Spartinivicinus marinus: one gene and its partners. The protein of the gene in region 1 interacts with the protein of each later gene in a pairwise test. Links are inferred from orthologs where the notes say so. Each region holds a gene or a part of one and is shown on either strand. Other genes may lie near its edges. The genes, in order: aceE, nth and groL.

Region 1 (11,049 bases):
TACATTAATTCGTTCTGCAAATGGAGCATATGAGAGTTTTTCTGGTTTTCAAGTGAAGGGCTTAGATGACTTGTCTTTAAATTTGCGTCCCAACTTAGATAAGTCTCAAATAAAGTTTATTGCTAAGCAGTATATGGGAATCAGTCATTTATCAGATTTAAAGCTTGAAAATCAGCAACAAGCATTATTTATCTACCTTGAAGATGATGAGCCAAAACTGGTTTATGAGGTTTCATACTATACAGATGCATTAGGCTTTCCATCCCGACCTTTTTTTATAATTGATGCTCGCACGGGAGAAGTGATCGATCACTGGGAAGGTTTGGCTCACGGTAAAAAAGCAACAGGGCCAGGAGGAAATAGAGATACTGGTAAATACTATTATGGTAAGGATTTTGATAATTTAGATGTTGATGATCAGTGTCGAATGGAAAATGTATATGTTAAAACAATAAACCTAAATCATGCAACCAGTGGTGGTTCTGTTCATAAGTTTAACTGCCCAGAAAATACTACAAAAGAAATAAATGGTGCTTATTCTCCTTTAAATGATGCTCATTTTTTTGGTGGCGTTGTATTTAAATTATATAAGGACTGGTATGGAGTTAAACCATTAAAAACAAAATTAACGTTAAGGGTTCATTACAGTAGAAATTACGAGAATGCTTTCTGGAATGGTAGTTCAATGACTTTTGGTGATGGGCGTAATACCTTCTACCCGCTGACTGGACTAGATGTAGTTTCCCATGAAGTGAGTCATGGTTTTACTCAATTTAATTCAAACTTGGTTTATCGTAATCAATCAGGTGGAATGAATGAAGCTTTTTCAGATATGGCTGGTGAAGCTGCAGAGTTTTTCATGAGAGGCAAAGTAGACTGGATTGTTGGAGCAGATATTACGAAGAGTGGTAAAGGCATTCGTAGCTTTCCTAACCCAAGTAAACACCGAGGCTCTATTGAGCATATTAAAAACTATCGAAATGGAATGGATGTGCACCACTCCAGTGGTATATTTAATAAAGCCTTTTACCAGTTGGCAGAAGTGAAAGGGTGGGGTGTTCGTAAAGCTTTTGATGTAATGGTGTTATCTAATCAGGTTTTTTGGCAGAAAAATTCTACTTTTGAACAAGGTGCTTGTGATGTAATGAAAGCAGCAAAACAAAAAGGGTATTCCGCTACAGATGTAAAAGCGGCTTTTAAAGTAGTTGGCTTAGGTGATAGTTGTAAGGTTGAGCCACCTGACCCCACTGGCAAATATAAACCTATACGGTCCGGTACTAGCTATTGCTTGACAGCTGGTGGGGGCTCAGTATCTGTATCAGTTTGTAAGAATGTCGATAATCAGCAGTGGCTGCTTGATGACAAAGGTCGCTTAATAGTTAAATCTACCAGTAATGTATGCTTATCAGCGGGGGCTGATCCTAAACGAGGAAGTCGAGTTGCATTAAGCCAATGTAACGCGCAAGATTATCAGCGTTGGCAGTTTAATGGTAATGTTATTCAAAATGGTAAGGATTCAAGTTTACGGCTGACTAGCTGGGGAACTCGAAATGGAGCAAGGGTAGGTGTTTGGACTTCACTTAATAATCATCCAATCCAGCAATGGAGTTGGAAAAAGTAAAAACCATTCGTGAGGGGTATAACCAGCTACACTTAATTTTAGTTGTATAAAGCGACTTGCTGGTGTAATCAGTAAGTTGCTTTTGTTTAATAATAATTATAAAAAATAAAGTAAATTTTTTATCAATTCTATTTCACATGGAAGGTGAGCCAATGAAAAAGCTTTTATTGCTAACAGGTTTAGCTAGTGCCTTAACGGCTGCTAGTTTTACACAAGCCAATGAAAAAGTGTGGGTAACTATTGGGAAAGATGGTTACGACTTATTAAAACAGCAAATGCCCGGCTTAATGCAAGAAAGAAAATCATTTGATTTAGCTAATGATAAAGTGAGCTTAGTGAAAGTGCAGGAAAAACATTTGCCACTATTAAGTATGTATATGCATAAGCAATTTAGGCGTTGTGGTGGTTATATGGTTCATGAAAGCGAGCAAGCAGCTTATACATCTATTCAAGCTTTTATGGATAATAGACCTCAAACATTGATTGACTATAAAATTGACCAACAGGATGTTGTTAATCCTTTATTGCCTCAAATTAAAGAATCTGAAATCAGAAGTTTCATTATTGAGTTATCCAACTTTAATAACCGCTATTATCGAAGTAATACAGGAGTGACTGCTGCGAAGCGTATTCATGATAAATGGGCTGAGCTAAGTGCAGGTCGCTCCGATGTGTCCGTTGAGTTGTATAACCACAATAGTTGGAATCAAGACTCAGTGGTAATGACTATTCAAGGTAATGAGTTAGCCGATGAAATTGTTGTTATTGGTGGACACTTAGATTCGATTAACCAATACAGTAGCGATCGAATTAATGCTCGTGCGCCAGGAGCTGACGATAATGCATCAGGTATATCAACTATCACGGAAGTGATTCGAGTCTTAATGAAAAATGACTATAAGCCAAGTCGTACCTTGAAATTTATGGGATATGCGGCAGAAGAGGTAGGCTTAAAAGGTTCTCAAGAAATTGCCAAAGCTCATAAAAACCAAGGTAAAAATGTTGTGGGTGTATTGCAATTGGATATGACCAATTATCAAGGAGATGCAGTTGATGCGGCAATCATAACTGATTATACCAATAGTGCACAGAATAACTTTTTCAAAGAGGTCGCTAATTTTTATGCGCCTGAACTAAATATTGGTACTACTCAATGTGGTTATGCCTGTTCTGATCATGCTTCTTGGCATAACCAAGGTTTTCCAGCCACTATGCCATCAGAAGCACCATTTGGTAAGCATAATCAAGCTATTCATACTACAGGTGATACCATTAGTAAATCGGGTAACAATGCGAACCATGCTTATAAATTTGCCAAAATGGCAACATCTTTTGCTGTGGAAATGGCTAAAGCCGCAGGCTCTGACCCAGGACCTGGGCCAGGTGATTATAAGCAATTAAAATCAGTTACTGGTTATTGTTTGTCAGTGAATAGTGCTAATCAAGCGGAGTTGGCTAATTGCGCTACTAATAATAAGCAATATTGGCAGCATGATGACCAGGGGCGATTAAAGCATAAATCAGGCAATTGTTTATCTGTAAGTGATATAGCTAGTCGGGGTGATCGTGCTGTATTAAAAAGCTGTGGTAGTGGTAAAGGCCAGAAATGGAAAATGGAAGGTCAGCGGGTAGTTAGCGTAGCTGGTGATAACTTATTATTAACTGCATGGGGTCGCAGCGCAGGTGTTAAAGTTGGCGTTTGGAGTTCGCTGTTTGGGCATCCTATTCAAAGTTGGGATTGGAAATAAATATACCCTTCGCTGTGGGTATGTAGATTATATTGTTGGGTGTGAATCTTTTGTCTTTAAATGAAAAAAGCCCCAAATTTGGGGCTTTTTTGTAGGGTAAGCATTTTATAAGTTTATAGCAATAACTGCCGTATATCGCTTAATAAATCACTTAAGATGGCTGTAAAGCGTGCTGCGTCCGCGCCATTGATTGCTCTATGGTCGTATGACAAACATAAAGGCAACATTAGGCGTGGTTCAAACTCTTTACCATTCCAAACCGGTTTCATGGACGATTTGGAAACCCCTAAAATACCCACTTCTGGTGTATTAACGATAGGGGTAAAGGCGGTGCCGCCAATGCTTCCCAAGCTGGAAATTGTAAAACAAGCGCCTTGCATTTCTGCGGGAGACAGCTTTTTGTCTTTGGCTTTGCCTGCCAGCTCAATCGTTTCTTTAGCAAGTTCGACTAAGCCTTTTTTATCTGCATCGCGAATGACGGGTACTAGTAAGCCATCTGGAGTATCAACTGCAATACCAATATGCACATAGTCTTTATAAACTAGTCCATCACCAGCTGCGTTAAGTGAAGCATTAAAGTTTGGCAATGCTCTTAGCGCTTGGGCACAAGCTTTTACCAAGAAGGGAAGGGGAGTCATTTTTACACCCTTCGCTTTTTGTGCTTTTCTGAAGGCTTCCAGCTCGGTGATATCAGCTTCATCAAACTGAGTAACGTGAGGTACGTTCAGCCAAGCGCGATGCAGGTTGAATCCACCCACTTTGCGTAGCCGTGACATTGGCTCTTCACGAACAGGTCCAAATTGCGAGAAGTCAATGGCTGGCACTTCGGGAATACCAGCACCTCCCGCCGCACCAGCGGGTTGGGTTTTGGCCTTTTTCAGTTGCTCACTGACATAGGCTTGCACGTCTTCTTTAAGTATTCGGCTACGTGGTCCAGAGCCTTTAACTAGCGACAAGTCCACCCCAAATTCACGGGCCAGTTTTCTAACAGCTGGTCCAGCATGAACATTTTGGCTTGGCTTATCTAATGTTGAAGGCTTTTGTGGCTGCGGAGCAGTGGCTTTTGCTGGGGCGCTTGCTTGTTGTGCTGGCTGAGCAGGGGCTGCTGTTGGTGCAGGTGCAGCAGACTGCTCTGCCGCTGGTACTGCTGCAGATGTGGTTTCCAGCTCTAAGATCAAGTCGCCCATGGAAACCGTATCGCCTTCTTTCACTTTCAGGCTTTTAACGATACCTGCTTTAGGGGCAGGGACTTCCATAGTGGCTTTGTCGGACTCAAGCACAATGATTGAGTCTTCTTCAGCAATCTCATCACCTTCTTTTACACACACTTCGATAACGGGCACGTTTTCACTGCCAATATCAGGCACGGTGATTGGCATGATAGCAGAAGCGGTTGGCGCTTGAGCAGCAGGTTGTTGTGTTGGAGCTGGCGCAGCGGTTTCTTCTGCAGCAGGAGCAGGTTCCGCTAGTGCTTCAGTAGCACCTTCTGCGGCTAACACCACAATTTCACTGCCTTCAGAGACTTTATCGCCTATTTGCACTAGCAATTTTTGTATAGTCCCTGCTTTGGGGCAGGGAATTTCCATGGTGGCTTTGTCAGACTCAAGCACGATTAATGAGTCTTCTTCTGCAACTGTATCGCCAGCTTGGACGCATACTTCAATAATTTCGACGTCTTCGCTACCACCAATATCGGGGACTTTAATGATTTCTTCTGACATAGTTTACCCTTTAATCTACTGACATATATTGGTTAGCAATACAGTGGATTGGCTTTGGTTGGATCAATACTGAATTTCTTCATCGCATCAGCCACCACTTTACTATCAACTTTGCCTTCTTCTTTTAAGGCATGTAAGGCAGCAACAGTGATGTAGTATCGATCAACCTCGAAGAATTCACGCAGCTTTTGTCTAGAGTCACTGCGACCAAAACCGTCGGTGCCAAGGGTGATATAAGTAGTTGGAACAAAGTCCCGGATCTGATCTGCATACAACTTCATGTAGTCAGTTGCAGCAACAACAGGGCCCTGGCGATTAGCAAAACATTCAGTGACATAGGGCACTCTTTGTTCTGCACTAGGGTTTAGCATATTCCAGCGTTTGGCATCCAAGCCTTCACGGCGTAGCTCATTGAAACTAGTGGCGCTCCAGATATCAGATTCCACTTTAAATTCTTTACGTAGAATATCAGCAGCTGCACGTACTTCTTCCAGAATGGTGCCGCAACCAACCAGCTGCACTTTGAGCTTAGCTTTCTTAGAATTTTGCTCAAAGCAATACAGGCCTTTGATAATACCTTGAATAACTTCTTCACCTTCCGGTAGTGCAGGCTGCTTGTAGTTTTCATTCATAGTGGTGATGTAATAGAACACGCTTTCTTGATCTTCATACATCCGACGTAAGCCGTCTTGAATGATTACCGCTAGCTCATAGCCATAAGTTGGGTCGTAACTGACGCAGTTTGGAATAGTAGAAGCCAGGATATGACTGTGACCATCCTGGTGCTGTAAGCCTTCACCATTTAGGGTGGTTCTACCAGCAGTGGCACCGATTAAGAAACCGCGGGCTTGAATATCACCTGATGCCCAAGCTAAATCACCAGTCCGTTGGAAGCCGAACATGGAGTAGAAGGCATAGAATGGGATCATCGGTGTGTTGTTGAAACTGTAAGAAGTACCCGCTGCTATCCATGCTGCATGTGAGCCCGCTTCGTTGATACCCTCTTGAAGAATCTGACCTTTCTTGTCCTCTTTGTAGAACATCACCTGATCAGAATCCATTGGTGTATAAAGCTGGCCTTTAGATGAGTAAATACCTAGCTGACGGAACATACCTTCCATACCAAAGGTGCGGGCTTCATCTGGCACAATTGGAACGACGTTTTTGCCAAAGTTTTTGTCTTTAACCAGAGCACCTAAAATCCTGACGAAAGCCATGGTGGTCGATATCTCACGCTCACCGCTGCCTTTGGTTACTGCTTCGAAAGCTTTTAAATCTGGTGCGGGTAGTGATGTAGAGCGCGTTCTCCGTTGAGGTACATAACCACCCAAAGACTCACGACGCTTGCGCATATAAACCATTTCTGGGCTGTCTGGGTCTGGGCGGTAGTATGGTACTCTCTCTATGTCTTCATCTTTAATAGGAATATCAAAGCGATCACGGAATGATCTTAGGTCTTCTAAAGGTAGCTTCTTAACTGAGTGAGTAATGTTGGCTGAAGCAGATGAGCCAGTGGCATAGCCTTTAACTGTCTTAGCTAAGATAACGGTTGGCTGTCCAGTGTGATTGACTGCTGCATGGTAAGCTGCATAAACTTTATATGGGTCATGCCCGCCACGGTTTAGCTTATAAATATCATCATCAGATAGGTGGCTAACCATGTCTAACAGCTCGGGGTGCTTACCAAAGAAGTGTTCACGAGTGTAAGCACCGCCTTTTGCTTTATAGTTTTGGTAATCACCATCAACGCACTCATCCATGCGTTGTTGCATTAAGCCTTCTTTATCTTCAGCAAATAAAGGGTCCCAATGACGGCCCCAAACGACTTTAATGACGTTCCAGCCGGCACCACGGAACTGACCTTCAAGTTCTTGAATGACTTTGCCGTTACCACGCACAGGTCCATCAAGACGTTGCAAGTTACAGTTCACTACAAAAATCAGGTTATCAAGCTTTTCACGACCAGCTAAACCAATGGCGCCCATTGACTCTGGCTCGTCCATCTCACCATCACCAAGGAAAGCCCAAACTTTACGATTATTAGCAGGGGCCATGCCACGGTTGTCCAGATACTTCATAAAGTGGGCTTGATAAATCGCCTGAAGAGGCCCTAAGCCCATGGATACCGTTGGGAATTGCCAAAAGTCAGGCATTAACCAAGGGTGAGGATAAGAAGATAAGCCTTTGCCATCTACCTCTTGGCGGAAGCTATCTAGTTGCTCTTCAGTTAAGCGGCCTTCTAAGAACGCACGGCTATAGATGCCTGGTGCAGTGTGGCCCTGGAAGTAAACCAAGTCGCCTTCTGAGTCTTCAGTTGGGCCTTTAAAAAAGTAGTTGAAGCCAATGTCATAAAGAGTAGCGCTAGACTGGAAGCTGGAAATGTGGCCTCCCAAGTCTGCATCGCTTTTGTTTGCGCGCATCACCATTGCCATAGCATTCCAACGAACAATAGAGCGAATCCGTCGCTCCATAAATAAGTCGCCTGGCATTCTCGCTTCACGTGAAGAAGGAATTGTGTTGCGATAAGGCGTAGTGATGGAGTAGGGCAGCTGGGTACCGGCTCGGCTGGCATAACGGGCCAAACGAGTCAGCAAATAGTGGGCCCGGTCTTCCCCTTCTTTTTCTAGCACCGAATCCAGTGCCTCAAGCCACTCTTGGGTTTCTATTGGATCAACATCATTCTGCATATTCATTTGCTCCAGGTCAGAAGGGCCTTGAGATTAGGCGTATAATGATTATAGCCGCTACCCTTTTAGTGCCATTTTAAATAAGCATTAACAGGGCCTGCTAACAGGCCGCAAAGGTGGGCTATTGTAATTGTTTATATGTAGTAATACTACATAGATTAACGGTTTTACCTGAGTTTTTCCGTTAAAAATGTAGTAAAGCTACAAAAAGCGTTTGAAAGTCAATGTTTAGTTTTGCTGTTAAGCCTTGATTTTTCTCGTATTAACGGATTTTAATGAAAACTAGCATCAAATAATAACTATCAGTTATGGTTTAGCTTTCATTATATTGATATGTGTCAGTGTGGCAGATCCTAAATAGTAGCGAACAAAAACTGTTGCCAACTATCTGACTCATACCAAGTCGTCTTTATAAAATTTTTATTAATTGGAAATCATGGACTTAGCAGCATTATCAGGGCTCCCAAGCATACTGCAAAATGCCGTGCAAGGCTATTGGGAGCGCTTTAAAGAAACAGCGACGGCTCACCAGCTTGAGCAGAAGTTTGCTTTATTTGATCAAGCTATTATGGAGCAGCTTTACCAAGTTTGGGCGGTTAGTGACTATGTAGCACAACAAAACTGTTGCAATCCTAAGCTGCTGTTTAACTTGATCGAAAGTAGCCGTTTTGCAAGCCCTATCAGTAAAAAACAGCTAGCGCTATCACTCGCTCAACGCTTTGAGCAGATTTCAAGTGAGGCTGACTTGCTCCGCGAGCTTAGGCTGTTTAGGCACCAGGAGATGGTTACCATTATTTGGCGGGATGTCACTGGTCAGGCTTCTCTCACAGAAACTATGTATCACTTGAGTGCTTTGGCAGGCGTTTGTATCGATAGGGCCTATCGTTGGCTGTATCAAGATCTTACCCAAGGACTGGGAGTGCCAACGGGTAAAAAAGATAATAAGCCGCAGCATATGGTGGTACTGGGGATGGGTAAGCTGGGTGCTGGTGAGCTTAACCTTTCTTCAGATATTGACTTGATGTTTGCTTATCCAACTCAGGGTGACACTCAAGGAGGGCGTCGCTCGATTAGCAATCAGGAATTTTTTGTTCGTCTTGGCCAGCGGTTGATCAAAGCGCTGGATACTGTGACGGCAGATGGCTTTGTGTTTCGGGTAGATATGCGACTTAGGCCTTATGGACAAAGTGGCGCCTTAGCCCTTAGTTTTGGCGCCATGGAACAGTACTACGAAGACCAGGGGCGAGATTGGGAGCGTTATGCGCTGATTAAAGCCCGAGTCGTTGGCGGCGATCCGCGTCAAGGTCGTAACTTGCTAGAGAGACTAAAGCCATTTGTTTATCGCCGCTATCTTGATTTTAGTGCAGTCGATGCCTTGCGGGACATGAAACAGCTGATCCAGCGGCAGGTACGCCGGAAGGGCATGGAGGCAAATATCAAGCTGGGTCCAGGAGGAATACGAGAGATTGAGTTTATTGCCCAAGCATTCCAGTTGATTCATGGTGGACGAGATCGAGCCCTTCAGCAGCATGCTTTGCTAAAGGTGTTAGAGGTTATTGAGGGGGAAGGTTATTTGCCAGTGCAGGTGGTAACTGAACTCAGGGAGGCTTACCAATTTCTTCGCCGGCTGGAGCATTTTATTCAAGCTCAGGCTGATCAGCAAAGTCAAACTTTACCAAGCTCATCTATTAAGCAGCAGCGACTGGCTTTAGCAATGGGCTATCAGCATTGGGATGAGCTGAATAAACAGTTGACGCATCATCGTCAGCGAGTTAATTACCACTTTCAGCAAATGGTGGCAGAACCACATAAACCTACTTCAAGTCAGCTTTCTGGTCAGGAAAGCTGGAAAACTTATTGGATAGGCAGTGTCGATCAGGAAGAGGCACACGAATTATTTGCTATACAGGGCTTTCAGCAGCCTGAGGAGGCTGACCGGCGGCTGCGAGCTTTGCAAAATAGTCAATCGATGAAACAGGCTCAGCGCACGGGCAAAGACCGCATTGATCAATTTATGCCTTTTATGTTGTCGATGGTTACTGAGCAAGAGTCACCGGATGCTTGCCTGTTCAATGTGTTGCCCTTTATTGAAAGTGTCTTGCGGCGAACGGCTTATTTAGTGCTATTGATAGAAAACCCTCATGCCTTAGAGCAACTGCTTAAGCTTTGTGTCGCTAGCCCTTGGATTGCTGAAACCATCGCAAAATACCCTATGTTGCTCGATGAGTTGCTGGATATAGGCACTTTGTACTCGCCACCAGATAAAGATGAGTTGGCTGATGAGCTCAGGCAGCAGCTGATGCGCATCCCTGAAGAAGACATTGAGCAGCAAATGGAAACTCTGCGCTACTTCAAGCTTGCCCATGTGCTGCAAGTAGCGGCTTCAGAGGTTGCAGAGACGTTACCCCTCATGAAAGTGAGTGATTACTTGACATGGATTGCCGAAGTGGTGCTGGATCAGGTGTTGCATATTGCTTATCAGTATTTAATCGCCAAACATGGTTTGCCTGAGGGCCACCCCGGCAAGAAAGCCGCTTTTACTATTCTTGGCTATGGTAAGGTGGGCGGCATTGAATTGGGCTATAGCTCAGACCTGGATTTGGTCTTTATTTATGATGCGCCGCCCAACAGTATGACTGATGGGCCTAAGCCAATCCAAAGCAGTATGTTTTATACCCGTCTGGGGCAGCGGATTATTCATATTCTGTCCACTCAAACGCCATCAGGACAACTTTATGAAGTAGATATGCGTTTGCGACCATCTGGTGCATCTGGATTACTGGTTTCTTCTTTAAGTGCTTTTGAGCAGTATCAATTAAATCAAGCTTGGACCTGGGAACATCAGGCATTGGTGCGTGCCAGGCTGTTGGCAGGTAGCAAAAGACTAGCAAAAGACTTTGCTGCAATCAGAGCAAAGGTGCTGGGGCAGCCAAGGGAGCTGGGCAAGTTGAGGCAAGAAATTGTCGAAATGCGCCAGAAAATGCGAGATAGCCTGGCTACGAAAGCCACTCAGGGAGGTATGGCTGATAATGCCTGGGAGGCTGAGCAATCGTTTGATCTCAAGCATGATTATGGCGGTATCGTTGACATTGAATTTGTGGTCCAATATGGGGTTCTAGCCTGGTCACACCAGCACCCGGAGCTACTTACGTATACAGATAATATTCGGGTGCTAGAAAAACTTGAGCAAACCGGCTTAATGACACCTGAAGCTGCCGGTCTTTTCCGTGAAGCCTACAAGGCTTACCGGGCTGCCGCTCACCGTTTAGCCC
Region 2 (10,670 bases), 760 kb from region 1 along the record:
CTGAGGCACCGCTTCCCAGTAAAGTTGTATTACCTCTTCAACAACATATTGGGGCACCTGCCGAACCAGTAGTTGCTGTGGGTGATCAGGTTAAAACCGGCCAAATAGTTGCCAAACCCAATGGTTTTGTAAGTGCACCAGTACATGCATCAATCTCAGGAACGGTAGTAGCTGTCACTGATCATCCGATCCCTCACCCTTCAGGCATGTCAGACCAATGCATTGTGATTGAATCTGATGGTAAAGATGAGTGGCAGCCCCTCAACCCAGTCACAAACTATACCTCAGTCAACCCGGCTGTATTAATTGAACACATTCGCCAAGCAGGTATAACAGGATTGGGAGGCGCCGGGTTTCCCACTGGAGCCAAATTAAAAGCCCGTGGTGAGAATAAAATCTCCACTTTGATTATCAATGGTACCGAATGCGAGCCTTATATTACCGCTGACGATATGTTGATGCGGGAGCGAGCCGAGCAAATCGTCAGTGGGGTACAAATTCTCTGTCACCTGTTACAGCCCAACGAGTGCATTATTGGTATTGAGGACAACAAGCCCCAAGCGATAGCAGCAATGGAGTCTGCAACCAAAGACAGTGCCGTTCAGGTTGCTAGTTTTCCAACTAAGTACCCTTCAGGTGGTGAGAAGCAGTTAATATATATTTTGACTGGTAAAGAAGTGCCCAGTGGCAGCTTGCCTGCGGATATTGGCATTATTTGCCAGAATGTGGGAACCGCTGCTGCCATTCATGATGCAGTGATTGTTGGTAAGCCGTTAGTCTCTCGAGTAACCACCTTAACCGGACAAGCACTCAGCACCCCTAAAAACCTCGACGTGCGTTTAGGTACTCTGATTGCTGAGTTACTTCCTCAAGCTGGTTTGGTTGATAGTCCATTCAATCGTTTAGTCATGGGTGGTCCAATGATGGGCTTTACTCTGGAAAACCAAGCCGTTCCTGTAGTCAAAACCACCAACTGCCTGATTGCCGCCACTGCCGAGGAGTTTCCTCCTGCACCACCGGCCCAAGCCTGTATTCGCTGCGGTATGTGTGACCAAGCCTGTCCTGCTTCACTGCTACCCCAGCAGTTGTATTGGTTTTCTCAGTCAAAAGATCATGAAATGCTCAAGCACCACAACCTATTTGATTGTATCGAATGTGGTGCCTGTTCATTTGTGTGCCCTAGTGCTATTCCACTGGTTCAATATTATCGCGCCTCAAAAGGGGAAATTCGCCATCAAGAGGCGATGCAGCAAAAAGCAGAACACTCGAAAATGCGCTTTGAGGCTCGCCAGGCTCGCTTAGAAAAAGCCGCGCAGGAAAAAGAGGCAAAACGTAAAGCTAACGCTGCGAAAGCAGCCAAACTCAAAGCCAGCAAAGCTCATCCCAATGATGATGCACAGGCAGCGATTGATCGAGCTAAAGCTAAAAAAGCGGCGGGAGCCAGCGCTTCTTCAAAAGCACCATTAAGCCCTGCACAAAAACAGCTGAAAATACAGTTGGCTACTGTTAATGCGCAAATTAAAAAGACCCAGCGACAACTTGAGCAAGCGAAAGAACAGGAACAAGACACCAACAAGTTAGAACAAGACTTAACCTTACTGAATGATCAGCTCAAGCAATTAGAGAGCTCACTACAGCAGGCTGAGTCAACTACCAATGCAACTGAAAAACCAGCTAAACCAAAACCCAGTGCAGAAGAAAAAGCTCTGAAAATCAAACTGGCCATGGCTAATGCTGCACTAAAGAAAGCCAAGCGCGCTATCGATCAAGCAGAACAAGGCGAGGATATAACCAGCTTCGAGCAGGAATTAGCTGCACAACAAAAAATTGCTTCTGACACAGAAGCAGAGCTGGCTAAGCTTTCCAACCAAGATGCTTCCCCTCCTGTAGAACCAGCAAAGCTTGCGAAAAAGCAGCCTGTTAAAGATGAGCAGCACAAGAAGCTCTCTATTGAGCTGGCAATGGCTAAAGCCGCTTTGAAAAAGTCCGAACGAAGCTACGCTAAAGCAGCAGAAGCTGGCTCTGAGCAAGAAGAGGCATTAAAAGCAGAAGTAGCAGCAAACCAACAAACCGTTAATCAAGCAGAGGATGCCCTCAGCTCTTACCTGGCCAGCCAAACTGAAGAATCCTCAAGCGCCGCGCAAGCTACTCCTGAAAACGAAGCAACCAAACCTGTCAAGAAGAAAGCACCACTGGATGAGGGTGAGAAAAAGCTAAAAATTCAGGTGGCAATGGCAAAAGCTAACGCGAAAAAAGCAAAGCGCTCTTTAGAGCAAGCAGAGGCAGAAGGTCTGGCCGATCTAGCAAAATTGACTCAGGCAACCAGCCAAGCAGAGCAAGAGCTAGCCACAGCAGAACAAGCCTTAGCAGACTACCTGGCTAGCAAAGCTCCTGAAACAGAGGTTTAAAGTCCTATGTCATTAATTCGTATGTCTTCACCTCATACCCACAGCCAGAACCAAAGTGCCAAGGTAATGCAATGGGTATTACTTGCTTTAGTACCAGGCATCCTGGCTAACTGCTTCTTCTTTGGTTATGGGGTATTAATCAACTTAGCCTGGGCAAACGCAATTGCACTGGGTAGTGAAGCACTGGTGCTCAAGCTTCGTAACCGCCCCATTCAATATTATTTAAAAGACTACAGTGCAATTGTAACTGCTTTTCTGCTAGCACTCGCAATACCTCCAACTGCCCCTTGGTGGCTAACCTTAATTGGCTGTAGTTTCGCCATTATTATTGGCAAACAACTTTATGGTGGACTTGGCTATAACCCTTTCAACCCTGCTATGTTGGGCTATGTACTACTACTGATTTCTTTCCCAGTAGAGATGACCACCTGGCTATCGCCCAAAGGCATCGAAGGTAATTTAGCTACCCCCTCACTAATAGATAGTTTGAGCTTTTGGTTCCCAGCTATTGGCAGTAACACTGTTGACAGCTTTACCGGAGCAACCCCCCTGGATGTTGTTAAAACCAATACCAGCTTAACATTGCTCGAGCTATGGCAGCAGACACCTTTATTGGAAGGCTATGCAGGGGTTGGCTGGACCTGGGTTAACCTGGCGTTTTTAGCGGGTGGAATCTTCCTGTTGGTTAAAAAGGTCTTTACCTGGCATGCACCCGTTGCCATGCTAGCTGCCTTATTTGTTATGTCACTGCTGTTTTATGGGGGAGAAGGCTCCGATAGTCATGGCGGGCCACTGTTTCACTTGCTAAGTGGTGCAACGATGTTAGGTGCCTTTTTTATTGTCACAGACCCTGTCAGCTCAGCAACCAGCAAAAAGGGTCGAATAGTATTTGGTGCCAGCATTGGTGTACTTACTTATATTATCAGAGCCTGGGGAGGCTACCCTGATGGTGTAGCCTTTGCTGTATTACTCATGAATATGGCTGCACCCACCATTGATTATTACACTCAGCCTCGAACCTATGGCCACAAAAAGCCCAACCGTGGCCTAGCTAAATCAGACTAGGGATTGTTTTCGATGAGTCTACTTGCCAAAGCCATTAGTAATAACAGTTTACGCCTTGGTATATTTGCTACGCTCACAGTAGGTCTAATTGCCCTGACTTTTGTTTTCACTCAGGATCGGATTGCAGCGCAAATTCGAGCCAGCGAACAACGTGCTTTAGCAGATATTCTGCCCCAGCGTTACTATGATAATGACTTACTGCACACCTATGTCACCCAACCAGCAGAGCCTCTAATTAGTCAACACCAGCCATTCAAAGTGTATGTGGCGTTTAAAGGACAGCAGCCAGCTGCCGTGGTTATTCCAGTAGCAGCACCTGATGGATATAACGGTCGTATTGATTTATTAGTGGGTATTGACCGTTCTGGCCAGCTCACTGGCACCCGAGTAATTGCTCATAAAGAAACCCCAGGGTTGGGTGATGCTATTGACATTAAAGTATCCAGCTGGATTGATAACTTTGCAGGCAAATCCTTATTAAATCCTACGGAAGATGGCTGGGCGGTGAAAAAAGATAGTGGTGAATTTGATCAATTCACAGGGGCGACTATTACCCCTAGGGCTGTGGTAGCAGCAGTGAAACGTTCACTGGACTATTTTAATGAACACCAAACCACGTTGTTTCAGGAAGGTGCGAAAAAACTAGAGGAAGCAAACCATGGCTAGTGCAGACCCAAAAACCATTGCTGTTGAGGGGCTCTGGAAAAATAACCCAGCCTTGGTTCAGCTCCTAGGGCTATGTCCCTTGCTTGGTGTTTCTAATAGTGTGGTTAATGCTATTGGACTTGGTTTTGCAACATTAATCGTACTTACCTGCTCAAACCTGGCTGTCTCACTCATTCGAAATCATGTAACTGAAGCGATTCGTCTGCCTGCATTTGTGATGATCATTGCTGCCTTTACCAGTTGTGTAGAGCTTTTAATGCAGGCTTTTACTTATGAGTTGTACCAAATTCTTGGCTTGTTTATTCCTTTGATTGTCACCAACTGTACTGTACTTGGTCGAGCTGATGCATTTGCTTCCAAGCACTCGCCACTTCCCTCTATTTTAGATGGTTTGATGATGGGTACAGGCTTTGCTCTAGTGCTCATTCTATTAGGTGCCGTGCGTGAAGCTGTTGGCCAGGGTACTTTATTTGCCAATATGCACCTGCTATTTGGTAACATTGCCGAAAACTGGACCATTACCCTAATTGCTGACTACAAAAAGTTTCTGTTTGCTGTATTACCACCCGGCGCATTTGTTTTTATGGGCTTTTTTATTGCGATTAAAAACCTGATTGATGCTCACCAGGCAGCGAAAGCCTCAAAAGAAGTTGCAACGGGCAGCAAACGCGTTAGAGTAACGGGCCAGATTAGCTAAAACCTGTAAATATCTTCTGATAACTATTCATGAGAGTGTCATAAGGGTGTAAAAAATAAGACTAGTGTCTGATATGAGATAACAGCGTATTCTTCCGCCGCTCTTGAAGTACCCTCCCTGGCCCATCAAGAGCTAAAAAGGCTTCCATGCCTTAGCTACAGAACACTCTGTCACCCCATATCCGCTAACTTTTGCGACAACCTTAGAGAGATGAAGCAAAAAATACTCTTTCGCAATATATTCTAAAGGCCAAGCTGCACTTCAGATGATGTTTACAGCTCTAATAATATGAAGTGATGTATAGTTAGCCTGAATATGAACAAGCAAAAGCGCCACGACATTTTTTCCCGTCTGCAAGCCCAAAATCCTAACCCTACCACTGAGCTGGAATATTCCAGTTCTTTTGAGCTGTTAATTGCCGTTATTTTATCAGCTCAAGCCACTGATGTAGGTGTTAATAAGGCAACGAAAATTTTATTTCCCGTTGCAAATACTCCTGAAACAATCTTTGCACTAGGGGTTGAAGGACTTAAGCAATATATTAAAACCATTGGTTTATATAATGCTAAAGCTGAGAACATTATTAAAACCTGCAAAATATTAATGACCCAACACGATTCTCAGGTACCTGACACTAGAGAAGCGCTTGAGGCACTACCTGGTGTTGGCCGTAAAACAGCGAATGTCATTCTCAATACTGCTTTTCGACAACCGGCCATGGCAGTTGATACCCATATATTTCGCGTCAGTAACCGTACTAATTTAGCACCGGGTAAAAATGTACTTGAAGTGGAAAAGAAGCTACTAAAAGTAGTACCAAAAGAGTTTTTACTGGATGCCCATCACTGGTTAATTCTCCACGGACGTTATGTGTGTAAAGCCCGTAAGCCCATGTGTAATTCATGTATTATTGAAGACCTTTGTGAATACAAAGAAAAAACTGAGTAGCAAAAACCTGCCAGTTAGCTTATTAATTATCAAATAACTCTATTTAAAAGGCGTCTGTCTTACCTTATGAGCCAACTCAGCCCAACCGTTGAACTAGCCAAAGAACTAATTCAACAACCATCCATTACTCCTAATGATGCCAACTGTCAGGAAATAATGATTATGCGCTTGGCAACGCTTGGTTTCACCGTAGAGCGGCTTCGCTTTGAAGACGTTGATAATGTCTGGTTAAGGCTAGGTGAAAAAGGCCCTGTATTAGCCTTTGCTGGCCATACTGATGTGGTGCCTACCGGGCCAGAATCCAGCTGGCAATACCCTCCATTTGAGCCAACCATCACTGATGGGATCTTATATGGACGGGGAGCTGCGGACATGAAAGGCTCATTGGCTGCAATGATCACAGCCTGTGAACGGTTTCTAGCTGAAACCCCTGATTTAGAAGAGCATGGTTCCATTGCATTTTTAATCACCAGCGATGAGGAAGGCCCTGCTAAAAATGGCACCGTTAAAGTGGTAGAACATTTACAAGCCAGGGGAGAGCATATTGACTGGTGTATTGTAGGGGAGCCATCAAGTACAGAGTTTGTAGGTGACGTTATTAAAAATGGCCGACGAGGTTCGTTAGGTGCCATTTTGACTGTTAATGGTGTGCAAGGGCATGTGGCCTACCCTCACCTGGTGAAAAATCCTATCCATTTAGCAGCACCTGCATTGGCTGAGCTTGCTGCCCATGAGTGGGACCAGGGTAATGAGTATTTCCCCCCGACTAGCTTTCAAATTTCTAATATCAGTGCTGGTACTGGTGCAACCAATGTCGTTCCTGGTGAGCTCTCAGTGCAGTTTAATTTCCGCTTTTCTACTGAAAGTACAGCTGAGTCACTTCAACAACGAGTGGAGTATATTTTCAAACAACACCAACTTGATTTCCATATTGAATGGAGCCTATTTGGCCTACCCTTTTTAACAGATCATGGTCATTTATTACCTGCAACTGTCAGTGCAGTAGAAGAAGTAACAGGCTACAAACCTACCGTTTCAACTGCTGGTGGTACTTCTGATGGTCGTTTTATTGCCCCAACAGGTACAGAAGTCATTGAGCTTGGCCCGTCTAACGCAACCATTCATAAAATAAATGAGTGCGTGAAAGTGGCCGATTTGGACTTACTGTCGGCTATGTATGAAAAGATACTGAGCAAGCTCTTCACCAAATAACAACGCTAGTAGCAACAGACCAGCCCCATGAGCTTATAAATAATAGGTGATTGGGGTGACAGTTTTACAACACAGATACATTTTAATAGCCAATGTGCCAAACTAAATAGTAAATCTAATCATAGGGATGATTTCAACATGAAAACACCCCATTTCAAACAACAGTTACTAGTTGTTAGTCAAAATCCCAAGCGTTTTCTGAGTATTTTTTTAGTCGGTGCTGCCCTGTTTGGCGTAAGTGGCTTACTACTTGTTGCGGTACAGAAGCACTGGATTAGCCCACATTATAGTTACAACTGTTTTATAATAGGGCTGGTTGGTTTAGCAATCAGCAGTATTATTGCACTAACTGGATATTTGGGGCTTTGTGTTGGCAGAATATTACAGATGTTGTTTAGAGACTAAATTATGCGGCAGCCTGATATAGAAGTGTACCTTAAAACTACCAATTTAGATGCTATTTTAAACTGGCTTGAAAAGCGCTTTGACAATTTAACCGCTACCAATAGCCATGGGCGGAGTCACCACTACTTTGGGATGATAGGCCCCCATGCAGTCCCCATTTTAATTGTTGAAAAGGCAGCCGGTCGCTTCTTTTCCAGTATTTGGTTTAACTCCTCAGATTCCCCATGGAAAACAGACATTGACTGCGCCCGAGATGCATACCAAACATTAAACGTAGAAGTTCGTTGTAATGGCAACTTTTGGGAGGAAGGAAAAAATAATGAGGATGAGTGGTGGCAAATTAGTGAATTTGGAGAAGGCCCCGTTACTTGGCAGGATGTTTAACATAGTAAGTATTTAACAGGAAAAACAGCCACTCTCTTTACACTGCCATTCAAAGTCAGACAAACAACAGGCTTACCCTAAAAATTGTTATGAAGGCTACAGATTACAGTTTGAGCATATGGCTTTGTACTTATGTTGCTAGATAGTAATAGAACAGCCATTTTTAAAAGTATATTATGGAAAAATTAATTAGAAGCTCTCAATTTTTATTAGCGGTACTACGCAAGTTAATTTCGTTTTGGGTTAAAGTTGAAGTACATAATGGTTCAGCTGAACAACTTAAGCTGCCTCCCAATACACCTGTTTGCTATGTATTTCGCAACTCATCTTTATCTGATTTTTTACTGGTTGAACAAGAATGTATTAGAGCACAATTGCCAAAGCCATCAGAGTTACTTCCTAACCTAACCGCAGAACAGCCAGCTCACTTTTTTTTAACCCAACTTAAAGGGGTTCTTTTTAAACGAGAAGATGCAAGCTTACCTGAGCAATTAAAGCAACTGATCTATCAGGTACAAAATAATGCCGCTCTTGATGTACTACTTGTGCCTGTATCCGTTTTCTGGGGACGCTCGCCCGATAAAGAGCTGTCAGCCCTCAAACTTTTATTTGCCTATAACTTCCAAGTAGCCAGCCGCTTTAAAAAGCTGTTAACTATTATTATTCATGGCAGGCAAACCATAGTGCACTTTAATCCTCCTATGTCACTGCGCGACATTGTTAATAACGAATTAGGAGAAAGCCGCACTCAACGAAAAGTCGCCAGAATTTTACGCGTGCATTTCAGACAACTACGCACCTCAGTGGTTGGACCTGACTTATCACATCGTCATAGCCTGGTAAACTCCCTCCTCCATGCTCCATTAGTCATAGATGCTATAAATAATGAAGTAAAAGAAAAAGGGGTTGATTACCAAAAAGCCAAAGCCAAGGCTCAATATTATGGTAAAGAAATCGCTTCTGACTTCAGTTATGCAGCTATTCGCTTGCTTGATATTACTCTCACATGGTTTTGGAACAAAGTCTACCATGGTATTGAAGTCAACCATTTAGAACCGATTAAGGCACTAGCAAAAGACCATGAAATAATCTACGTGCCTTGTCACCGCAGTCATATTGACTACTTATTATTATCCTATGTTTTATTTAAGCAGGGCTTAACACCACCGCATATTGCTGCGGGTATTAATCTTAACATGCCAGTGATTGGTGGTTTACTTCGAAGGAGTGGCGCTTTTTTTATTCGTCGGCAGTTTAAAGGCAATCAACTTTATACTGCTGTATTTAACGAATATTTACATACATTGTTTGTTAAAGGCTTTCCAACTGAGTACTTCATTGAAGGTGGACGTAGCCGTACCGGGCGCTGTATAACACCTAAAACCGGGATGCTCGCACTCACTATTCGTAGCTATTTGCGCGACAATAGAAGACCCATCGTTTTTATTCCTGTATATATTGGCTATGAAAATGTTCTAGAAGTTAAAACCTATTTAGGTGAATTACGAGGCAAGTCTAAGAAAAAAGAGTCTCCTCTGGATGTTTTTCGTACACTGGCCAATTTAAAACGAACTCTTGGCAAAGTGACAGTAAACTTTTCATCACCACTACTCCTAAGTGATTTTTTAACAGAGCAACAACCTAATTGGTATGATTATACTTTAGCAAAAGCAGCCAAACCTGAATGGTTAAACCCAGCCACAAATACGTTAGCTACCCAATTAATCCAACGTATTAACGCCGCAGCTTCAGTCAATCCAGTTAACCTGATAGCAATGGCTCTACTTTCTACACCCAGACAAGCACTTGATAAAAACACCCTATACTTTTCACTCGACTTTTACTTAACGCTGTTAAAACAATTGCCCTACAGTGAAAAAGTTACTTTGCCAGACCAAACAAGACAGTCAATGACACAATATGTGGAGTCAATGAAGCTTATTCACACGCATACAGATGCGCTGGGTGATGTTGTCACGTTAAGTGAAAAAAATGCGGTGGTCATGACCTATTATCGCAATAACATCTTACATTTATTTGCCCTTCCATCCTTAGTCAGTTGTTTCTTCATCAATAGTCCTTATCAAATTCGTGATGACTTAATAAAAGCCTGTGTTACGCTTTACCCTTATTTAAAGACTGAGCTGTTTTTAATTTGGCCGGAACAACAGGTGAAAGCAGAAATTGAGAACAGTATTAGTTGTTTAAAACAACTAAAGTTGGTAAGCCAGGAAAACGACAAATTGGTACGTTCAGCCCCAAACACTGTCGAGTTTATACAGTTAAGCCTGCTGGCTAAAGCCATTAGCCAGATGCTAGAACGGTTTTATTTGGTCATTAGTGTGCTATTAAAAGCAGGCAGTGAGACACTTGATGCTCACATGTTAGAAACCCAGTGCCAGAATATTGCCCAGCGTCTTTCTCTGGTTCAGGGTATTAATGCTCCCGAGTTTTTTGACAAAACATTGTTTCGTAATCTTATTCGAACACTCAAGGATAAACATGTCATTACAATTGGTAACAGCAGTGCTTTATGCTTTGATAAAGCACTCTATGATATTGGCCTAGCCGCTAAAAGAATACTACCGCCCGATATTCGTTATAGTATTCTTCATTTAACTGAAAGTGAATTTAAGCCTGTTAACTAGTGATCCTGATCCATGCGTAAAACTGGGCAACAGATTTCAAAGCCATTTATTTTCTGGTAAGGCGCTTTTTTTGCAGGCATAGCGGGCCTACGTCAAGAAAAAATAACACAGCCAGAGGGTAAATGGAGAAGAATCTGTTACCTTATTTTGCACATGGGCCACTAGCTACCAAATGCTTTATTCACATAAACATCAAAACGACCAGACTTACCTATTAGCTGATAAGTTGGAGCTTTA
Region 3 (10,733 bases), 2.6 Mb from region 1 along the record:
GACGCGCCCGCAATCTAATGGAAGCCATTCTTTGGCATGGCGGTGAAGCAGAAGCAGCGAAACAACGTGTCCTCAACATGGCTAAACAAGACCGCCAAGCTTTACTAGCCTTTCTCAATTCACTGTGATTTTTAAGATGCCGACATGAACTTTAAGCAACTTTCCACTATCTTAAATAAAACCTACCTCCTAACAACACTCCTAACAACATTGCTCATTGCCGCTAGTAACAGCTACTGGCTGAGCAATGTGGCTTCGGCCGATTCACCACCTCCAGCAGCACTAAGTGTACATCAACAAGTGTCAGGGTTTTATCAGCAACTGACCAACGCAGCCCGTTACTTCCAGCAGTCATCTTTAGAACTATGCCAATCACCTTCTACAGCAAAGTTCACCGTTGTACAAAATCACTGGCGACAGTTGATGAATAGCTGGATGATTGCCGAAGTGATTAATTTTGGTCCAGTACAACAGGGTAATATGGCTTGGCGGTTTCAGTTCTGGCCTGATAAAAAAAACCTGATCAAGCGAAAAGTAGAAGGTTTTTTAGCAGCTCACTCTCAACCGAGTACAATTGCTACAGAAACAGTTAAAACATCCAGTGTGTTGGTACAAGGGTTAAGTGCTGCTGAGTACTTGTTGTTTGATCCTCAGCTTAAGACTACTCAACAGGTCATTAACAATCCCCAACGCTGCCAAATGCTGGCCAGTATCAGTGCTAATTTATTTGCAAATGCTCAGCAGCTTGAAAAAAGCTGGCAAACTGAAACTGCTACTAATAAACCAACTGTCGAAGAGAGTATCAGCCAGCTGCTTAATGGCATGGCTACGCTTATTGAACGTAGCCATAAAAAGCTGGTTATGCCACTTGGCAAACAAAAAGCCAATCCTTATTTTTCAGAGTCCTGGCGTAGTCAGCATTCAATCGAAAATATTAAACACAATTTGATTAGCATCAAACAACTTTATCAGGTTCAACTAAAACCTCTGCTATTAGAGAAAAAACAAGGCAATTTATTAGCAGAGAAAATCGATCAACAATTTAACTTTACCTTTAAACTGCTTGGTCAATTTAAACAGTCACTTTTTGTTTTATTAAAACACCAGCAATTAGAGCAAACAACTCAACTGGCCCAAAGCTTAAAGCAATTAAAACAGCTATTCAGCCAACAATTACCCGACAAGTTAGGGGTAATCATTAGTTTTAACGCTAATGATGGAGATTAATGACATGAATCGGCGACAGTTTCTGGTCAGCCTTGTTGCTGGCAGTACCGGCTTAGCCGTCAGCCAGCTTAATTGGGCGCAGGCTTCTCCCCCACTCTTAATGAGTGCTTATAAGAATCAAACAGGCCAATACGGCATTGCTGCTTTTTCAACAACAGCTAACAAACCACTATGGCAACTACCTTTACCAGCCAGAGCCCATGCAGTCAGCTGTCACCCTAGTCAACCACTCGCAGCTGTGTTTGACCGTCGACCAGGCCAGCAGATACACATTATTGACTGGCAACAGGGTAAATTACTCACCACTATAAAAGCAGCTGCTAAACGGCACTTTTACGGGCACGGCACATTTAGCCGGGATGGCAAACAGCTATATTGCACAGAAAATAATTGGCAACATGGCACTGGCGTTATTGGTATTTATGATACCCAGGATTTTACTCGCCTAGATGAAATAGCCAGTGGTGGTATTGGCCCCCATGAGATAGTGCTACATCCCGATGGACAAACGCTGGTGGTCGCGAATGGAGGCATATTAACTCACCCGAACAGTGGTAGGAAAAAGCTCAACCTGGATAGTATGACCCCCAACTTGAGTCATATCAGCATTGAAACAGGCAAACTGGTTGATCAACAATCCTTTGTTCATCACCAACTGAGTATCCGTCATTTAGCTATTTCTCAACAAGGCCAGGTCGTTGCGGGTATGCAATATCAGGGTGACCAGTCAGATATTGAGCCTTTAGTTGCTAGCCAGTTTGCTCAAGGTCGCCCCCTAACCCCACTTGCTGGAGATGAACTAGCCTGGCTGCAAATGAACCAATATACGGCTAGCGTCTGTATTCTTGATCATGCTGATACTGTCGTTATTACTTGTCCTCGAGCTAATCAGATAATGAGCTGGCAGCTGAGCACTGGCAAGTTAGGCAGCATCCTTAATGTGGCAGATGCTGCTGGGGCAGTTGCAATAAGCAAAAATCACTGTGCTATTACGACCGGACTTGGGCACTTGCATACAATAAAATGCCACCAAGGCTCAATGACACCAATGACTCAACAACGTTTTGCAGATATCGCTTGGGACAACCACTTGGCACTTGCAACTATCTGATACTAAATGCCTCCTTCCCTACTGAGGTGTCGCAAAAGGGGGTTGAAAATAAGTCTAGTGTCCGATATAGAATAACAGGGTATTCTTTTGCCGCTCTTGAAGGGCCTTCCATAGCCCATTAAGAGCTAAAGCGACATCCCTGTCTCAGCTACAGAACACCCTGCCACTCCATATCCTCTAAGTTTTGCGACAGCCTCACTAGGTGCTAAATTTTAGTCACTCAATTGTAAAAAAACGTCAGCTTTCATCTACACTTAAACCTGTTAGCAACTTAGTGATTCACTCTGTCGGAAAGAAGCGTTTAGCTATTGAGGTGTTGTAATGGAGTGGCTAAAGCAAAGCTTGGTAGTCAAAATTTTCTCATTATTTATTGTGGGGCTTATCCTAATATTTGCTGTTTCCGAATGGGGTTTTCTAAGATTTAGTCATACTGTTGATCAACATCAAACGTTACTTAATCAAGAATTTAATAACGCACTTACCATTACTCAAATTAACCTTGAGTTTAAGCGACAGGTTCAAGAATGGAAAAATGTTTTAATTCGCGGTAGTGATGCTAGCCAACTCAATAAATACTGGGGGCGTTTTGAAGATCAAGAAAAAAAAATTAAAGGCATGCTAGCAACGCTTCAACAAAATGTTAAGGATAAAGAAACTCTCAACACCCTCGAAAAATTCAATACTACATACCAGGAAATGACTAAAAAATACCGCCAAGGAAAAGATACCTTTGTTCAATCCAAATTTGATATCAGTAAAGGTGATAAAAGTGTCAGTGGTGTTGATCGAGAACCATCAAAATTATTAGAAGAGGCTGCTGCACGTTTATCTACAATAGCCGCCGAAGAAGCCGCTACTGCAAAAGCAGACAGTAATAAAGTCAGTTTAGTGGCGACCTCTTCCATGGTAGTTATTTTAGTGATTGTTGGTGTTGCCTTAAGCTTAATGTTGCATCACTTCCTGGTAAAACCAACCAGACAAATAATCGACCATATCAGCAATGTTAGCCAGGGTGAACTTACTAACGTATTAGAGCTTGATCGTGAAGATGAGCTTGGCAGGCTTGCCAGTGCAGCCAACCAGCTTCAATTTTCCCTGAAAACGACTGTGACCAACCTAAAAGATGCGTTAAGCAGTTTATCTTTTTCTTCCTCAGAGCTAGTGCAAATTTCTTCTGGAATCAATAAAGGCATTCAGGAACAACACTCCAGAACAGATCAAGTCGCCACAGCAATGAATCAAATGACCGCTACAGCAAATGAGGTGGCAGAGCATGCCCAAGGTGCTGCTAGTGCTGCCAGCCAAGCGGATGAATCAGCCCAGGAAAGCATGACGGTAATGGAAGGCACCATTAAAACCATTGAAAGTATGTCGCAGGAAATCGCCAATGCTTCAGAGGTCATCCAAAAGCTGGAAGAAGACACTAAAAGCATTGGTACTGTATTAGACGTTATTCGCGGTATAGCAGAGCAAACTAATTTGTTAGCACTTAATGCAGCAATTGAGGCTGCTAGAGCAGGAGATCAAGGTCGGGGCTTTGCTGTGGTGGCTGATGAAGTAAGGACATTGGCCCAGCGTACTCAACAATCAACCGCTGAAATACAAGGCATTATTGAAAATGTACAGGTAGGTGCTCACCATGCGGTTGAAGCCATTGAGCGAGGCAAAACGCAAACAGACCTTGGCGTAGAAAGAGTGTCCCAGGCAGGCACTGCGCTAAAAAATATTACTCAAGCAGTTGAAGAAATTCGCGATATGAATCATCAAATTGCCACTGCAGCAGAAGAGCAGACGTCAGTGGCAGAAGATATCACTCAAAATATTCATGAAATCACCACCATTGCTTCTTCCAACAGCGATCAAGCAGAAAAAACCGCTCAAACCAGTGCAGCCTTAGAAGACTTGGCCAATGAGCTAGAGAAAATTGTTAATAAGCTAGGCCAATAAATATCTTTTTTGGTTTCCTCAAAACAAAAACCCCTCAGTTGAGGGGTTTTTTTAGCTACCAGAGAGGCTAGCGAGGCAAAACAGCCGGCATTACATCATGCCGCCCATTCCACCCATGCCGCCGCCCATGCCGCCCATATCAGGAGCAGCTTTTTCTTCTGGAATTTCAGCAACCATGGCTTCAGTAGTGATCATTAGACCAGCAATAGAAGCCGCTGCTTGTAGTGCAGCACGAGTCACTTTAGCTGGGTCAAGGATACCCATTTCGATCATATCGCCGTACTCACCCGTTGCCGCGTTGTAACCAAAGCTACCTTCGCCTTGCTTAACTTTGTCTACCACTACAGAGCCTTCATCACCCGCATTTTCAGCGATTTGGCGAATTGGAGACTCTAAAGCACGTAGAGCTAAGGCAATACCTTGGTTCTGATCTTCGTTATCACCTTGCACTGAGATATCTTGTAAAGCACGAATCAGTGCAACACCACCACCCGCAACAACACCTTCTTCTACTGCTGCACGAGTAGCGTGTAACGCATCTTCAACACGCGCTTTCTTCTCTTTCATTTCTACTTCAGAGCCAGCACCTACTTTGATGACCGCAACACCACCCGCAAGCTTAGCAACACGCTCTTGCAGTTTTTCTTTGTCATAGTCAGAAGTAGATTGCTCAATTTCAGCACGAATTTGCTCAACACGCGCTTGAATATCAGCAGCAGCGCCAGCACCATCAACAACAGTAGTATCTTCTTTAGTGATAGTGATACGCTTAGCTTGGCCAAGATCATCCAAAGTAGCGCCTTCTAAAGACAAGCCTACTTCTTCAGAAATAACGGTTCCGCCAGTCAGGATAGCGATATCTTGTAGCATAGCCTTACGGCGATCACCAAAACCAGGCGCTTTAACAGCAGCGACTTTAACGATACCGCGCATGTTGTTAACAACCAGTGTTGCTAATGCTTCGCCTTCAACATCTTCAGCAATAATTAACAGTGGCTTAGATGCTTTAGCAACAGCTTCTAGCACTGGTAACAGATCGCGGATGTTAGAGATCTTCTTGTCAACCAACAGAATGTATGGGCTTTCCAGCTCAGCACTCATGCTTTCTTGGTTGTTGATGAAGTAAGGTGACAGGTAGCCACGGTCGAACTGCATACCTTCAACAACGTCTAGTTCGTTCTCTAAACCACTGCCTTCTTCTACAGTGATTACACCTTCTTTACCTACTTTTTCCATTGCTTGAGCAATGATTTCACCTACTTGCTCATCAGCGTTAGCAGAAATAGTACCTACTTGAGCAATAGACTTTGAGGTTTCGCATGGAGTTGCAGCGGCTTGTAGTTTTTCAACAACAGCAATAACAGCTTTGTCGATGCCACGCTTCAGGTCCATTGGGTTCATGCCTGCAGCAACAGACTTCAAACCCTCATTAACGATAGCCTGGGCTAATACTGTAGCAGTCGTAGTACCGTCACCCGCTTTATCATTCGCTTGAGACGCGACTTCTTTAACCATTTGCGCGCCCATGTTTTCGAACTTGTCTTTCAGTTCGATTTCTTTCGCAACAGAAACACCATCTTTTGTAATGGTTGGCGCACCGAAAGATTTTTCAATAATTACATTACGACCTTTTGGCCCTAAGGTAGCTTTAACTGCATCTGCTAATTGGTTAACACCTAGCAACATGCGCTGACGGGCGTCATCACTGAAAACGACTTCTTTTGCCATGTTAATATCCTTACTTTGAACTAAATTATCTGTTTAAGAAAGCGAGAAATAAATTAAAAAGGCTTAGCCTTCCAACACACCATAAATTTCGCTTTCATTCATGATGATCAGCTCTTCGCCGTCAATTTTTACTGTGTTGCTTCCAGCGTACTGACCAAAAACGACCTTGTCGCCAACTTTAACACTTAATGGACGTACTTCGCCGTTATCTAAAACTCTGCCTTCACCAATAGCAACAACTTCACCTTGGTTAGGCTTTTCAGCAGCAGTACCTGGTAACACAATGCCGCCAGAAGTAGTGGTTTCTTCTTCTTGACGACGTACGACAACGCGATCGTGTAATGGACGGATTTTCATTGATCACTCTCCAATGTTTTTCAATTCGCCGAGTGTTGCTCAACTATCGTATAAATCAGCACAGCATAATCAGCTTATTGCTATGCAGCATTCCTTAAGAAAGCAGCCTTAAGAAAGCAGCTAAATTGATCCAGTCATCAGTAGATTACGCCTACAACTGGAAGGCAGACCATTCTATGACTGACATCAAACTTTTGTGTGAAGGAAGATGGGGTTGCTCCAAAAACTTTTCAACACCTTTCAACAAATTTTTTTAAATTTTTTTCTACCAAGAGAGTTAATCGACTAACTACTCAAGTAGTATTTTTAAGTGTGATAGCGCTGAAATGCTCATGAAGGTATCACCTACGAGCAGTGCTGAAGGTAACGGATAATGGTTACAGTAGGTAGCCCCCACTAGTAAGTAGTGGTCAGATGTAGTACGACATATAAATACTTTATGCCATTGACTCTATCCCATAGAGTATTTGTACTCGTTGTTATTTGTTTAGTTTATGCCAGTCATCTTCTCGCTTAAATTCTCCATCGATAATATGAGGGTCGCGATGAGAAGATGCTTCTGCGGTAAAGTGAGCTGAAGTATGCATATTATGCACTTTAAAACCCTTCTTAATTGCCTGCTTAATCAGCCAGTGACGGGTAAAAGGGAGTAAACAGCAAAAGCCAAGGGCATCAGTAACAAAACCTGGCGTGAGTAATAAAGCCCCTCCAACGGCCAGTATAATACCTTCAGCCATTTCCTTTGCTGGTATTTGCCCCTGCTGCATTTTTTGCTGAGCATGCATCAGTGTTGACAGGCCTTGCTGACGCAGCAACTGCAATCCAATCACCGCTGTTAGTAACACTAAACCGATGGTTAACCATGCACCAATCACTTCCCCCACTTTAATCAGCACAAACATTTCAACAATGGGGACAACAATAAACAACATTAGTAAGGGGCGCATGGTTTTAATCTCCTAAAGCACACTGATAAAGAAGTGAGATCACCCCTTCATAACATACTTTTTGCTAACAAAGCCTTCATGTCCTTATAAAGATGAAGGCAAATTCAGTTATTTTCAACCCCCTTACATGTAATAAATCATATAAGCGATTCATCAACCGGCCATAGCGACTAACTGCTTTCTCACTTGCTGAGGTGTTTCGGCCACTTCATGAAAAGCAAGCCGTATCACTTTGTCTGCGACTCGCAAGTTAAACCCTTCGCTATCAATCCCTGCCATCTGAGGAGTTACGCCATCTGGCAACTGAATACTAGCCTTTTGGCAATAGGTTATCATAGCTTTAGTATGATCCTGATTCATGTGTTGTACCATCCCCTGCTCAACCTCACCGAAGAAAGGGTTCGACTTGACTAGCAGCTCTGGCTCTAACCAATAAATTTCGCCAAACCCACCAATAAAACGAGCACGAACCAGCTCAATCACATAAAAATCAAAGTCGTGCGTTTGGTGATAGCCTCTGGCCTGAGGGAAAAATGCATAGTAACGCTCAGCCAGTAATGGATCATTTACCTGATAAGCATCGCCCACCCAAGTGAGTCTGGCTCCAGTTTGAATATCATCAATATCGGCTTCCGTTACTGTTAGCGACACTTTATTATCAGCCTCTATATTTTTTGTATGCTGAGCAATGCGACTGATCAGCATCACTAAATTCCCTTTGCCATCCAAGCAATAAGGCACTACCGAACCAAACGGATAGCCTGGTAATGAAAGTGATTGAGTAGCCAAAACACCATGATATTGGTTTAGTAACAACTGTCGTGCAGCTAAAGCTGCTTGCTCTTTTTTGCTCATTTTTCTAACCAATGGTATTACCAATAATAAACGAAGAGTTGCCAGAAAATAATAATCATTCTCACCTAAATAAGCTACTACTACCAGCTTAAATCAGATTACTTAGGAGCCACTAAATGGATATTACCAATAAAGTGATTGTCATTACTGGAGCTGCTCAAGGGCTTGGCCGGGCCATGGCCGAACGCTTTGCCAAACAGCACGCACACTTGGCATTAGTAGACCTTAATGAAGATAAATTGCTAGAAGCGGTTAATTACTGCCAATCACTTGGGGCAAAAGCTCACTCGTTTATAGCTAATGTGGCAGATGAAACATCCGTTGAAAACTTATTTGAGCAAGTGAGTCAACAGTTTGGAAGGGTCGATGTCCTCATCAATAATGCCGGAGTGTTACGGGACCGCATGTTAGTGAAAGTCAAAGACGGCCAAATCGTCAATAAAATGAGTTTGGCAGAATGGCAAAGCGTTATTGATGTTAATCTGACTGGGCTGTTTTTATGTGGTCGTGAATGTGCAGCAAAAATGATTGAAAAGCAGCAACCTGGCGTCATTATCAACATTTCCAGCATTGCTCGAGCAGGCAATATTGGTCAAACCAACTATGCCGCAGCCAAAGCCGGTGCAGTTGCCTTAACTGTTACTTGGGCAAAAGAACTGGCACGACACGGTATTCGTTGCGCAGCCATTGCACCAGGTTTTATTGGTACTGAAATGACCGCTAGCATGAAGCCAGAAGCATTAGAACGCATGACATCGCAAATCCCTTTAGGTCGGATGGGTGCTCCTGATGAAATTGCACAAGCGGCTGAGTTTATTCTACAGAATGATTATTTTTCGGGGAGAGTGGTAGAAGTAGACGGCGCCTTCCGCCTTTAGGGCAGCTCCAAAAATGTTCTTTTTCCGCGATAGCTGCGTTAGCACCGTACTCAGGTCCTCATGTATTATTTATACACTGCGGCCCTCCGTGCGGTGCTGCCTTGCTCTCACGAAAAAATTACTATTTTTAAAGACGCCCTTTACTCCACAAATTACACTCTACTCTGATCAACGTTAATGACCTAGCTGGCTCGAATAATACTCACAGCGAAGAGTATTACCACTTATAACCTACCCCAAAGGAGAAGGTACTGTCTTTCTTATGCTTACCCTCTGCTGGGTAGTTATCGTAGTCGTACTCATATTGCAGTACTGTTGAAATATTATAAGGTAGCCTGTATTCAAATCCAGTTTCACTTTCGAAGCGGAAGTTCTTACTTGATTCTTTAGGGATAAACATTTCGTGATTGTGGAAGAATGATAGCTTATCAAAAAATATCATTTCCTTGTTGTAATCGAGCGCCCAGCGGAACACCTCGAATTCTTTCACCCCTTCATCCCGATACTTTTCTCGAATATGGTTAATACCACCTTCAACAGAAAGCCTGTGTAATGGTGTATTGAAGAATTCATAACCCAAACCAATACCAGCCGAAAGTCGCTCATTCAGTTCTTTGATCCCATCCTCTTCATAGCCTAGGTTGGTAGTAAAGTACCAGTGCTGGTTGTAAAAGTAGTCATAGCTATAATCTGCCTGTAGCTTATCTTCTACTACATGCTCCTTTTTAGTCGTACGATCAGTTTCTAATCCTAGATTATGACGATGAACACCATGAACAAAACTTAAATCAGCATCAAAATTCAGTTCTTCTGACTCTGTATTTCCATCTTTTAACTCAATAAATGCGTAGGTTTTTCCAGAAAACCGCCAAGGTTTTTCTTTTTCCTCTTTAGGATAAAGCTGGCTGATTCCATTTAAAGCAGCGAACTCAACTACTTCACCATCGGCTTGCTTGACATGATACAGCGCCCCATCACTAGCCAGCTTGCCGTGCACCACATCACCAGAGCGAGTCACAATAGTCATTGGCTTTTTGGTCTTAATGGCTTTCACCTTAGTCCAGTCCAGCTGAATATTGGCATAGGGTGTTTTAATCACTAGTATCTCTTGGTCGAGATACTTAATTTTTCCAGAAACTTTATCGCCATTAGAGAGCGTAAGGGTATCAGCAACCGTAGAATCGCTGATAAATATAAGGCAGGTATAGACTATCTGTTTTATTAACCTTGACATGATACGATCACAGAAACTTCTTAATAAGGCCATCAGTTACTGACTAAGTTAGTAACCACGGGTTGAAATATGTTTGACTGATAATTAATACTTACTAAAAGAAAACTGAGTACGGTTAGATACATGCATAAATGAATAATTCAATTTGATAAAAAGTTTGTCATCGCTATGATGGCAGCTGTTTATGGCTAATAACTGCTTATTTGCTTCAACTAATTTATTGCAACCTGAATAATTAATTTTTTCAGCATCATCAACACAGTTATTGTCACCAATGTTAACCACTACTACCTCAGTCATGACTACCAATAAGTTGTTACGGCCACTAGTTATTACGACCAACTGAAAGAAGCAGCAATGGATCCAACAAAAAATGCCCGCATTTGGCAAGTCGTTAGTTTAATACCTAAAGGCCGAGTTGCTACCTATGGCCAAGTCGCCAGAATGGC

Evidence for each region.
Region 2: the proteins of aceE (region 1) and nth interact in binary tests that used the Escherichia coli proteins (3 or more experiments, as listed by UniProt). The link is inferred for Spartinivicinus marinus from one-to-one orthologs.
Region 3: the proteins of aceE (region 1) and groL interact in binary tests that used the Escherichia coli proteins (3 or more experiments, as listed by UniProt). The link is inferred for Spartinivicinus marinus from one-to-one orthologs.

The regions. Positions count from the first base shown.
Region 1 is NZ_JAPJZK010000001.1:1,703,184-1,714,232, reverse strand. The notes cover bases 4,923-8,095. They hold aceE (pyruvate dehydrogenase (acetyl-transferring), homodimeric type), read right to left. Parts: upstream 7,778-8,095; coding sequence 5,123-7,777; downstream 4,923-5,122. Other genes in these bases: aceF (dihydrolipoyllysine-residue acetyltransferase), read right to left, coding at 4,923-5,090. Also shown: OQE68_RS07805 (M4 family metallopeptidase), read left to right, coding at 1-1,621; OQE68_RS07800 (M20/M25/M40 family metallo-hydrolase), read left to right, coding at 1,774-3,369; more of aceF, read right to left, coding at 3,483-4,922; glnE (bifunctional [glutamate--ammonia ligase]-adenylyl-L-tyrosine phosphorylase/[glutamate--ammonia-ligase] adenylyltransferase), read left to right, coding at 8,214-11,049. UniProt on the Escherichia coli protein: Component of the pyruvate dehydrogenase (PDH) complex, that catalyzes the overall conversion of pyruvate to acetyl-CoA and CO(2).
Region 2 is NZ_JAPJZK010000001.1:939,047-949,716, forward strand. Bases 4,081-6,967 are described here. They hold nth (endonuclease III), read left to right. Parts: upstream 4,081-5,151; coding sequence 5,152-5,784; downstream 5,785-6,967. Other genes in these bases: rsxG (electron transport complex subunit RsxG), read left to right, coding at 4,081-4,139; OQE68_RS04525 (electron transport complex subunit E), read left to right, coding at 4,132-4,836; dapE (succinyl-diaminopimelate desuccinylase), read left to right, coding at 5,851-6,967. Also shown: electron transport complex subunit RsxC, read left to right, coding at 1-2,408; electron transport complex subunit RsxD, read left to right, coding at 2,415-3,473; more of rsxG, read left to right, coding at 3,486-4,080; more of dapE, read left to right, coding at 6,968-6,996; OQE68_RS04540 (hypothetical protein), read left to right, coding at 7,135-7,401; OQE68_RS04545 (hypothetical protein), read left to right, coding at 7,405-7,785; glycerol-3-phosphate 1-O-acyltransferase PlsB, read left to right, coding at 7,962-10,433; OQE68_RS04555 (class I SAM-dependent methyltransferase), read right to left, coding at 10,595-10,670. UniProt on the Escherichia coli protein: DNA repair enzyme that has both DNA N-glycosylase activity and AP-lyase activity. The DNA N-glycosylase activity releases various damaged pyrimidines from DNA by cleaving the N-glycosidic bond, leaving an AP (apurinic/apyrimidinic) site.
Region 3 is NZ_JAPJZK010000001.1:4,331,195-4,341,927, reverse strand. The notes cover bases 3,695-6,551. They hold groL (chaperonin GroEL), read right to left. Parts: upstream 6,014-6,551; coding sequence 4,376-6,013; downstream 3,695-4,375. Other genes in these bases: OQE68_RS19420 (co-chaperone GroES), read right to left, coding at 6,077-6,370; OQE68_RS19430 (methyl-accepting chemotaxis protein), read left to right, coding at 3,695-4,285. Outside these bases: OQE68_RS19445 (di-heme oxidoreductase family protein), read left to right, coding at 1-128; OQE68_RS19440 (imelysin family protein), read left to right, coding at 145-1,227; OQE68_RS19435 (DUF1513 domain-containing protein), read left to right, coding at 1,232-2,338; more of OQE68_RS19430, read left to right, coding at 2,660-3,694; OQE68_RS19415 (FxsA family protein), read right to left, coding at 6,850-7,317; OQE68_RS19410 (HugZ family pyridoxamine 5'-phosphate oxidase), read right to left, coding at 7,471-8,172; OQE68_RS19405 (SDR family oxidoreductase), read left to right, coding at 8,289-9,050; OQE68_RS19400 (DUF481 domain-containing protein), read right to left, coding at 9,268-10,284; OQE68_RS19395 (hypothetical protein), read right to left, coding at 10,369-10,584; OQE68_RS19390 (MGMT family protein), read left to right, coding at 10,642-10,733.